Catenulispora sp. GP43: one gene and its partner. Each later gene encodes a partner of the first gene's protein in a complex. Links are inferred from orthologs where the notes say so. Each region holds a gene or a part of one and is shown in the gene's direction. Other genes may lie near its edges. The genes, in order: uvrA and mfd.

Region 1 (3,936 bases):
GCGTGCGCTGCACCGGCGCGTTCCAGTTGCCGGCGGCCTGCGCGGCGGTGAAGGCCGCGGCGAACCGGCCCGCCGATTCCCGCAGGTCCGACAGCTGCTCGGCGACCGGCCGGGAAGAGCCGGCCTCGATGTCGGCGTTGCGCTTGGCATCGGATGCGTACATGGGCGTGACCTCGCCGGTCGCCGCGGTGTTGAGCATGTTGGACAGGCCGTCGGCGTTGCGCGCGATGTGCGCCAATACGTGCCCGCGCGTCCAGCCGTCGCACAATGAGGGTCCGCGCAGGTCCTCGTCCGTCATGGCGGCGACGGTGTCCAGCAGGTGCGCGGTCGCCTCGGTGATCTGCTCGAGATCGGCGGCGGCGTCGAAGGAGGCGGGGATGGTCGGTGATTCGGTCACGGCGGTAACTCTTCCGTACCTGCCGTCCGTGTGCCACACACATCCGGCGACCGGCCTCGTGTCGGGGCGCGGAGCAGCGGACGGGGCGGAAATCCGAACTTGTCAGAGGGCCCGTCTAGCATCGGTGCGAGTCATGTCTTCAGGAAGGTTGCACTAGTGGATCGGCTGATCGTCCGCGGCGCGCGGGAGCACAACCTCAAGGACGTCTCGGTAGACCTCCCCCGGGACGCCCTTATCGTGTTCACCGGCTTGTCCGGCTCGGGCAAGTCCTCGCTGGCGTTCGACACGATCTTCGCTGAGGGCCAGCGGCGATACGTGGAGTCGCTGTCGGCGTACGCCCGCCAGTTCCTCGGGCAGATGGACAAGCCCGACGTCGACTTCATCGAGGGCCTGTCGCCCGCGGTGTCGATCGACCAGAAGTCGACCTCGAAGAACCCGCGTTCGACCGTGGGCACCATCACCGAGGTGTACGACTACCTGCGCCTGCTCTACGCGCGCGCCGGCCGCCCGCACTGCCCGGTCTGCGGCCGCCCCATCGCCCGGCAGAGCCCGCAGCAGATCGTGGACCGGGTGCTGGAGTTGGAGGAGGGCACCCGCTTCCAGGTCCTGGCCCCGGTGGTGCGCGAGCGCAAGGGCGAGTACGTCGACCTGTTCGCCGAGCTCCAGACCAAGGGCTTCAGCCGGGCGCGGGTGGACGGCGTGGTGGTGCAGCTCACCGAGGCGCCGACGCTGAAGAAGCAGGAGAAGCACACCATCGAGGTGGTGGTGGACCGGCTCTCGGTCAAGGCCAGCGCCAAGCGCCGGCTCACCGACTCGGTGGAGACCGCGCTCCAGCTCGGCGGCGGCATGATCACGCTGGAGTTCGTCGACCTGCCCGAGGACGACCCGAACCGCGAGCGCATGTACTCCGAGCACCTGTACTGCGTCTACGACGACCTGTCCTTCGAGGAGCTCGAGCCGCGCTCGTTCTCCTTCAACTCCCCCTTCGGAGCCTGCCCGACCTGCTCGGGCCTGGGCGTGAAGCTGGAGGTGGACACCGAGCTGGTGATCCCGGACCCGGACCGGAGCCTGGCCGACGGCGCGATCACGGTCTGGGCCACCGCCGGGATGGGCTCCAGCTGGTGGAACCACATCCTGACCGCGCTGGCCGGGGAGCTGGGCTTCGACGTGAACACGCCGTGGCACCGGATCCCGGCCAAGGCGCAGAAGGTGGTCCTGGAGGGCTACAAGAAGAAGATCACGGTCCGCTACACCAACCGGCACGGCTCCAAGCGCGCCTGGGAGACCACCTACGAGGGCGTCAAGCCGTGGGTCACCCGGCGCTACGCCGAGGCCGACAGCGACAGCGCCCGCGAGCGCCTGGCCGGCTACATGCGCGAGGTCCCGTGCGAGGCCTGCGACGGCACCCGGCTCAAGCCGGTCATCCGCGCCGTCACCCTGGGCGGGGAGCGCGAGCAGGGCGGCCGCTCGATCGACGAGATCTGCGCGCTGCCGGTCGGCGAGTGCGCGCTGTACCTGCGCGAGCTCACCCTGACCGACCGCGAGGCGCAGATCGCCGCCCGGGTGCTCAAGGAGGTCAACGAGCGCCTGCAGTTCCTGGTCGACGTCGGCCTGGACTACCTGTCGCTGGACCGGGCCAGCGCCACCCTGGCCGGCGGCGAGGCCCAGCGCATCCGGCTGGCCACGCAGATCGGCTCGGGCCTGACCGGCGTGCTGTACGTGCTCGACGAGCCCTCCATCGGCCTGCACCAGCGCGACAACCACCGGCTGATCGAGACCCTGATCCGGCTGCGGGACCTCGGCAACACCCTGATCGTGGTGGAGCACGACGAGGACACCATCGCCATCGCCGACTGGGTCGTGGACATCGGCCCCGGCGCCGGCGAGCACGGCGGGCAGGTCGTGGTGTCCGGCACCGTGGAGGAGCTGCTGGCCTCCGAGGACTCCCTGACCGGCCAGTACGTCTCCGGGCGGCGCCGCATCGAGATCCCGGCCATGCGCCGGCCGATCGACAAGAAGCGCCAGCTGGTGGTGCGCGGCGCGCGGGAGAACAACCTGCGCGACATCGACGTGGCCTTCCCGCTCGGGGTCTTCGTCGCGGTCACCGGCGTGTCCGGCTCCGGCAAGTCCACGCTGGTCAACGACATCCTGTACTCCACCCTGGCCCGCGAGCTGAACGGCGCGCGCACCGTGCCCGGCCGGCACACCCGGGTGGACGGCGTGGACCTGCTGGACAAGGTCGTGCACGTCGACCAGTCGCCGATCGGCCGCACCCCGCGCTCCAACCCGGCCACCTACACCGGCGTGTTCGACCACATCCGCAAGCTGTTCGCCAACACCACCGAGGCCAAGGTCCGCGGCTACCTGCCCGGCCGGTTCTCGTTCAACGTCAAGGGCGGCCGCTGCGAGAACTGCCAGGGCGACGGCACGATCAAGATCGAGATGAACTTCCTGCCGGACGTGTACGTGCCCTGCGAGGTCTGCCACGGCGCGCGCTACAACCGGGAGACCTTGGAGGTCCACTTCAAGGGCAAGAACATCGGCGAGGTCCTGGACATGCCGATCGAGGAGGCCGCGACCTTCTTCGAAGCCGTCCCGGCCATCGCCCGGCACATGCAGACGCTGGTCGACGTGGGCCTGGGCTACGTGCGCCTGGGGCAGTCGGCGACCACGCTGTCCGGCGGCGAGGCCCAGCGCGTGAAGCTGGCCGCCGAGCTCAAGCGCCGGGCCACCGGCCGCACCGTCTACGTGCTGGACGAGCCGACCACCGGCCTGCACTTCGAGGACATCAACAAGCTCCTGGGGGTGCTGCAGCGGCTGGTCGACGCCGGGAACTCGGTGATCGTGATCGAGCACAACCTGGACGTCATCAAGACCGCCGACTGGCTGGTCGACATGGGCCCGGAGGGCGGGCGCGGCGGCGGCGTGGTGGTCGCCCAGGGCACGCCGGAGGACGTGGCGAAGGTGGACGAGAGCCACACCGGCCGCTTCCTGGTGCCGATTCTGACCGGCGAGGCGAACGCCGCGACCGCGGCGCTGACCGCGGCGCAGGCGCGCAAGCCGAAGGTGGCGATGGCGATCGAGGCGGCCAAGCGGAGCAACGCGCCGAAGGCGGCGGCCGGCACCGGCGGCGCGGCCAAGACGGCGGCGAAGAAGACGGCGGCCAAGACCACGGCGGCCAAGACCACGGCGGCAAAGACGGCTGCGTCCAAGACGGCCGCCGCCAAGGCCCCGGCGGCCAAGAAGGCGCCGGCGAAGAAGGCGGCGGCCAAGAAGTAGCACCGAAGGGGCACTGAACCAGCGCCGAAGTAGCGCTGCGCATCCGGGCCCGTGCCGATCGGTGACGATCGGCACGGGCTCCGCCGTGATCCGGCCTTACTACGGAGCCTCAAAGAATTCTCACAGACGGGCATGATGAACTACTGCCCATGTCTGAAGATGTTGAGGTCGAGGAGTCGGGACCGGACCGCCGGTCCATCATGAAGGCCGCCGCGCTGGTCGTGGTGCCGGTGGCCGGGGTGGGCGCGGTCGCGGCTTGC
Region 2 (4,433 bases), on another replicon or contig:
CGTGGTGGCGGAACGCCCCGTGCAGCTCGATCGGCACGCAGTGCAGCATGCGGCTCTCGGCGGCGTGCGCCCAGGTCCAGCCCTGCGGCGTGGCGGTGCTCGGCCGGCCGCTCCACAGCGGGTCGCCGGCGTCGGCGGCCAGCAGGTTGGCCGCGATGACGTCGGTGACCCTGATCTCGTCCACGGACAGGCCGGACGGCGGGTCCGCGATCTGCACGGTGTGGCGGGCGTAGACGGCGAACTCCGGGTAGCCGTGCATGGTCAGGTAGATACCGTGCGGGAACTTGCGGTCGAGTTCGGGGTCGCTGAACTCGATGATCCGTCCGGCGAACTGGCCGTTCGGTATGCCGTGCCGCTGTGCGGATGCCTGTGCCATCTGAGGTCTCGCTCCGGCCTTATTTACATCTGTTGGGTCCGGTAGAAAGGTACCGGCTCCGAACCGGTCAGGGGTATGTCGCCTGACCAGGTCGCCCCCTGGAGAGCGACTTCGTCCCGAATAATCCCCAAACGAGTGTCGTAAGCCAGGCGTACTCTAGAGGCATCCCGACGCCGTCTCATGGCTTCGGGCTGTTCGTCGTGCGCGAAGGGTGGCCCCTGTGAGCCTGTCCGGACTTCTTGACGCCGTATCCGACGACCGGGGTGTCGCCGCGCTGTTGGAAGCGTCGGCCACCGCCGGCCGTACCTCCTTCGACCTGGCCGCGCCCCGCTCGGTGCGGCCGTTCGCGCTGGCCGCGCTGGCCCGCGCGCAAGGCCCGGCGGGCCGCCCGGTGCTGGCCGTGACCGCCACCGGCCGCGAGGCCGAGGACCTGGTCGCGGCGCTGCGCGGGCTGCTGGACCCGGAGACCGTCGTCGACTTCCCCTCCTGGGAGACGCTGCCGCACGAGCGCCTGTCGCCGCGCAGCGACACAGTCGGGCGCCGGCTGGCCGTGCTGCGCCGGCTGGTCCATCCGGACGCCGCCACCGAGGGCGCCGGTGCCCTCCAGGTGGTCGTGGCGCCGATCCGCTCGGTGCTCCAGCCGCAGGTGAAGGGGCTGGCGGACCTGGTCCCGGTGGCCGCGCGCACCGGCGAGGACGTCGAGCTGGACGAGCTGGTGAACCGGCTCGGCGCCGCCGCTTACACCCGGACGGACCTGGTGGAGAAGCGCGGCGAGTTCGCCGTCCGGGGCGGCATCGTGGACGTCTTCCCGCCGACCGAGGAGCACCCGCTGCGGCTGGAGTTCTGGGGCGACCAGATCGAGGAGATCCGCTACTTCAAGGTCGCCGACCAGCGCTCGCTGGAGGTGGCCGAGCACGGGCTGTGGGCCCCGCCGTGCCGCGAGCTGCTGCTCACCGACGAGGTCCGCAAGCGGGCCGCGGCGCTGATGGAGGAACACCCCGAGCTGACCGACATCCTGGGCAAGGTCTCCGAGGGCATCGGCGTGGAGGGCATGGAGTCCCTGGCGCCGGTCCTGGTCGACGAGATGGAGCTGTTGATCGACCTGCTGCCGGCCGGCTCGCCGGTGGTGCTGTGCGACCCCGAGCGCGTGCGCACCCGCGCCGCCGATCTGGCCGCCACCTCCGCCGAGTTCCTGGACGCCTCCTGGGCCGCCACGGCCGGCGGCGGCCAGAGCCCGATCGACCTCGGCGCGGCCTCGCTGAAGGACCTCGCGTCGGTCCGCGAGCACGCCATCACCCTGGGCCTGCCCTGGTGGTCGCTGACGCCCTTCGCCCCGGACCTGGAGCTGCTGCCGGAGGAGGACGCCACCGAGGTCAGCGAGATCCACGACGCCGAGCAGTACGGCGGCGACACCGGCCGCGCGCTGGCCGACGTCCGGGCCCGGATCTCCGAGGGCTGGCGGGTGGTGCTGGTCACCGCCGGCCACGGCTCGGCCGAGCGCCTGGTCGAGGTGTTGAAGGGCGCTGACATCGGCGCCCGGTACGTCCCGGAGCTGGAGACCGCCCCGGAGCCGGCGCTGGCCACGGTCGCGACGGCCAGCATCGACCACGGCTTCCTCGCCGAGGCCCTCAAGCTCTGGGTGATCACCGAGCAGGACGTCTCCGGGCAGCGCGCCACCACCAAGGACATGGGGCGGATGCCCTCGCGGCGCCGCAACGTCATCGACCCGCTGCAGCTCAAGGCCGGCGACCCGGTCGTGCACGAGCAGCACGGCGTGGGCCGTTACGTGGAGATGGCGCAGCGCACCGTCGCCGGCGCCACCCGCGAGTACCTGGTGATCGAGTACGCCGCGGCCAAGCGCGGCCAGCCCGGCGACCGGCTGTTCGTCCCCACCGACCAGCTCGACCAGGTCACCAAGTACGTCGGCGGCGAGGCGCCCTCGCTGCACCGGCTCGGCGGCGCGGACTGGCAGAAGGCGAAGTCCCGGGCCCGCAAGGCGGTCAAGCAGATCGCCGGGGACCTGGTGAAGCTGTACAGCGCGCGGATGGCCGCGCCGGGGCACGCGTTCGCCGCCGACACGCCGTGGCAGCGGGAGCTGGAGGACGCGTTCCCCTACGTCGAGACCCCGGACCAGCTGGCGTGCATCGACGAGGTGAAGACGGACATGGAGAAGCCGGTCCCGATGGACCGGCTGATCTGCGGCGACGTCGGCTACGGCAAGACCGAGATCGCGGTGCGCGCGGCGTTCAAGGCGGTGCAGGACGGCAAGCAGGTGGCGGTGCTGGTGCCGACGACGCTGCTGGTTCAGCAGCACTTCTCGACGTTCGCCGAGCGCTACGCGCAGTTCCCGGTGACCCTGAAGGGCCTGTCCCGGTTCCAGACCGACAAGGAGGCCGAGGAGGTGCTGCGCGGCGTCGCAGACGGGTCGGTCGACGTCGTCATCGGCACCCACCGGTTGCTGGCGAACTCGGTGAAGTTCAAGCGCCTGGGCCTGGTCATCGTGGACGAGGAGCAGCGGTTCGGCGTCGAGCACAAGGAGCAGCTGAAGCAGGCGCGGGCCAACGTGGACGTGCTGACCATGTCCGCCACCCCCATCCCGCGCACCCTGGAGATGGCGGTCACCGGCATCCGCGAGATGTCCACGATCCAGACCCCGCCGGAGGAGCGGCACCCGGTGCTGACGTTCGTCGGACCGTACGAGGAGAGGCAGATCTCCGCGGCGATCCGCCGCGAGCTGCTGCGCGAGGGGCAGGCCTTCTACATCCACAACCGGGTGGAGTCGATCGACCGCGCGGCCTCCCGGCTGCGCGCGCTGGTGCCCGAGGCGCGGATCGCCACGGCGCACGGCCAGATGAACGAGCACGTGCTGGAGAAGCTGATCGTCGACTTCTGGAACAAGGAGTACGACGTCCTGGTCTGCACCACGATCGTGGAGTCCGGCATCGACATCACCAACGCCAACACGCTGATCGTGGAGCGCGCCGACAACTTCGGCCTGTCGCAGCTGCACCAGCTGCGCGGCCGGGTGGGCCGGGGCCGCGAGCGCGCGTACTCCTACTTCACCTACCCGCCCGAGAAGCCGCTGACCGAGACCGCGCACGAGCGCCTGGCGACCATCGCGCAGCACACCGACCTGGGTGCCGGCATGTACGTGGCGATGAAGGACCTGGAGATCCGGGGCGCCGGCAACCTGCTCGGCGGCGAGCAGTCCGGCCACATCGAGGGCGTCGGCTTCGACCTCTACATCCGCATGGTCGGCGAGGCGGTCGAGCAGTACCGTGCGGAGGCCGAGGGCCGCGAGGTCGAGGAGCAGGTGGAGATCCGCGTGGACCTGCCGGTCGACGCGCACCTGCCGCACGACTACATCCCGGGCGAGCGGCTGCGGCTGGAGGCCTACAAGCGCATCGCGAGCGCGTGCTCGCACGAGGAACTGGCCGAGGTCCGCCAGGAGTTCACCGACCGCTACGGACGTTTTCCACAGCCTGTGGAAAATCTGCTCGCGGTCGCGGCGTTCCGCATCGACGCGCGCGCGGCCGGGCTCGCGGAGGTCGCGGTGCAGGGCAACTTCGTGAAGTTCGGCCCGGTGAAGCTGCGCGAGTCGCAGGAGATGCGGCTGCTGCGGCTGTACCCGAAGACGCTGGTGAAGGCGGCCACGGACACCATGCTGGTGCCCAAGCCGATGACCGCCCGGGTCGGCGGGCAGCCGCTGCGCGACCAGGAGCTGCTGGGCTGGGCGCGGGACCTGATCGACGCGGTGCTGAAGATGTAGCCCGAACCTGTCGGCGGGGCCTGGTGGAATTACTTGCGAATCATTTGCAACTGCGAGTAGTTTGCACACCAGGTCGGCGACAGGGGACGCAATGGGCGCGACGGATCGACTTCCCGGGCAGGTCAAGGCGCTCATCATGGCGCGCGCGGTGAACCAGCTCGGCGGGTTCTCGCTGGCGTTCCTGACGGTGCTGTTGACCCGGTCCTTCGGCGCGGGCCTGACGGCGGCCGGGATCGTGTCGGCGGCCTTCGGGCTCGCGACCATCCCCAGCCGGCTGGCCGGCGGTCG

What was found.
Region 2: the proteins of uvrA (region 1) and mfd are in contact, whole or in part, in a crystal structure (PDB 4DFC), measured with the Escherichia coli proteins. The link is inferred for Catenulispora sp. GP43 from one-to-one orthologs.

What each region holds. Positions count from the first base shown.
Region 1 is NZ_JBGCCT010000019.1:159,060-162,995, reverse strand. Bases 241-3,876 are described here. They hold uvrA (excinuclease ABC subunit UvrA), read left to right. Parts: upstream 241-553; coding sequence 554-3,676; downstream 3,677-3,876. Other genes in these bases: ABH926_RS33055 (Rieske (2Fe-2S) protein), read left to right, coding at 3,826-3,876; ABH926_RS33065 (maleylpyruvate isomerase family mycothiol-dependent enzyme), read right to left, coding at 241-397. Also shown: more of ABH926_RS33065, read right to left, coding at 1-240; more of ABH926_RS33055, read left to right, coding at 3,877-3,936. UniProt on the Escherichia coli protein: The UvrABC repair system catalyzes the recognition and processing of DNA lesions. UvrA is an ATPase and a DNA-binding protein. A damage recognition complex composed of 2 UvrA and 2 UvrB subunits scans DNA for abnormalities.
Region 2 is NZ_JBGCCT010000003.1:149,491-153,923, reverse strand. What follows is about bases 213-4,345. They hold mfd (transcription-repair coupling factor), read left to right. Parts: upstream 213-596; coding sequence 597-4,145; downstream 4,146-4,345. Other genes in these bases: ABH926_RS07880 (MFS transporter), read left to right, coding at 4,237-4,345; ABH926_RS07890 (SMI1/KNR4 family protein), read right to left, coding at 213-376. Also shown: more of ABH926_RS07890, read right to left, coding at 1-212; more of ABH926_RS07880, read left to right, coding at 4,346-4,433. UniProt on the Escherichia coli protein: Couples transcription and DNA repair by recognizing RNA polymerase (RNAP) stalled at DNA lesions. Mediates ATP-dependent release of RNAP and its truncated transcript from the DNA, and recruitment of nucleotide excision repair machinery to the damaged site.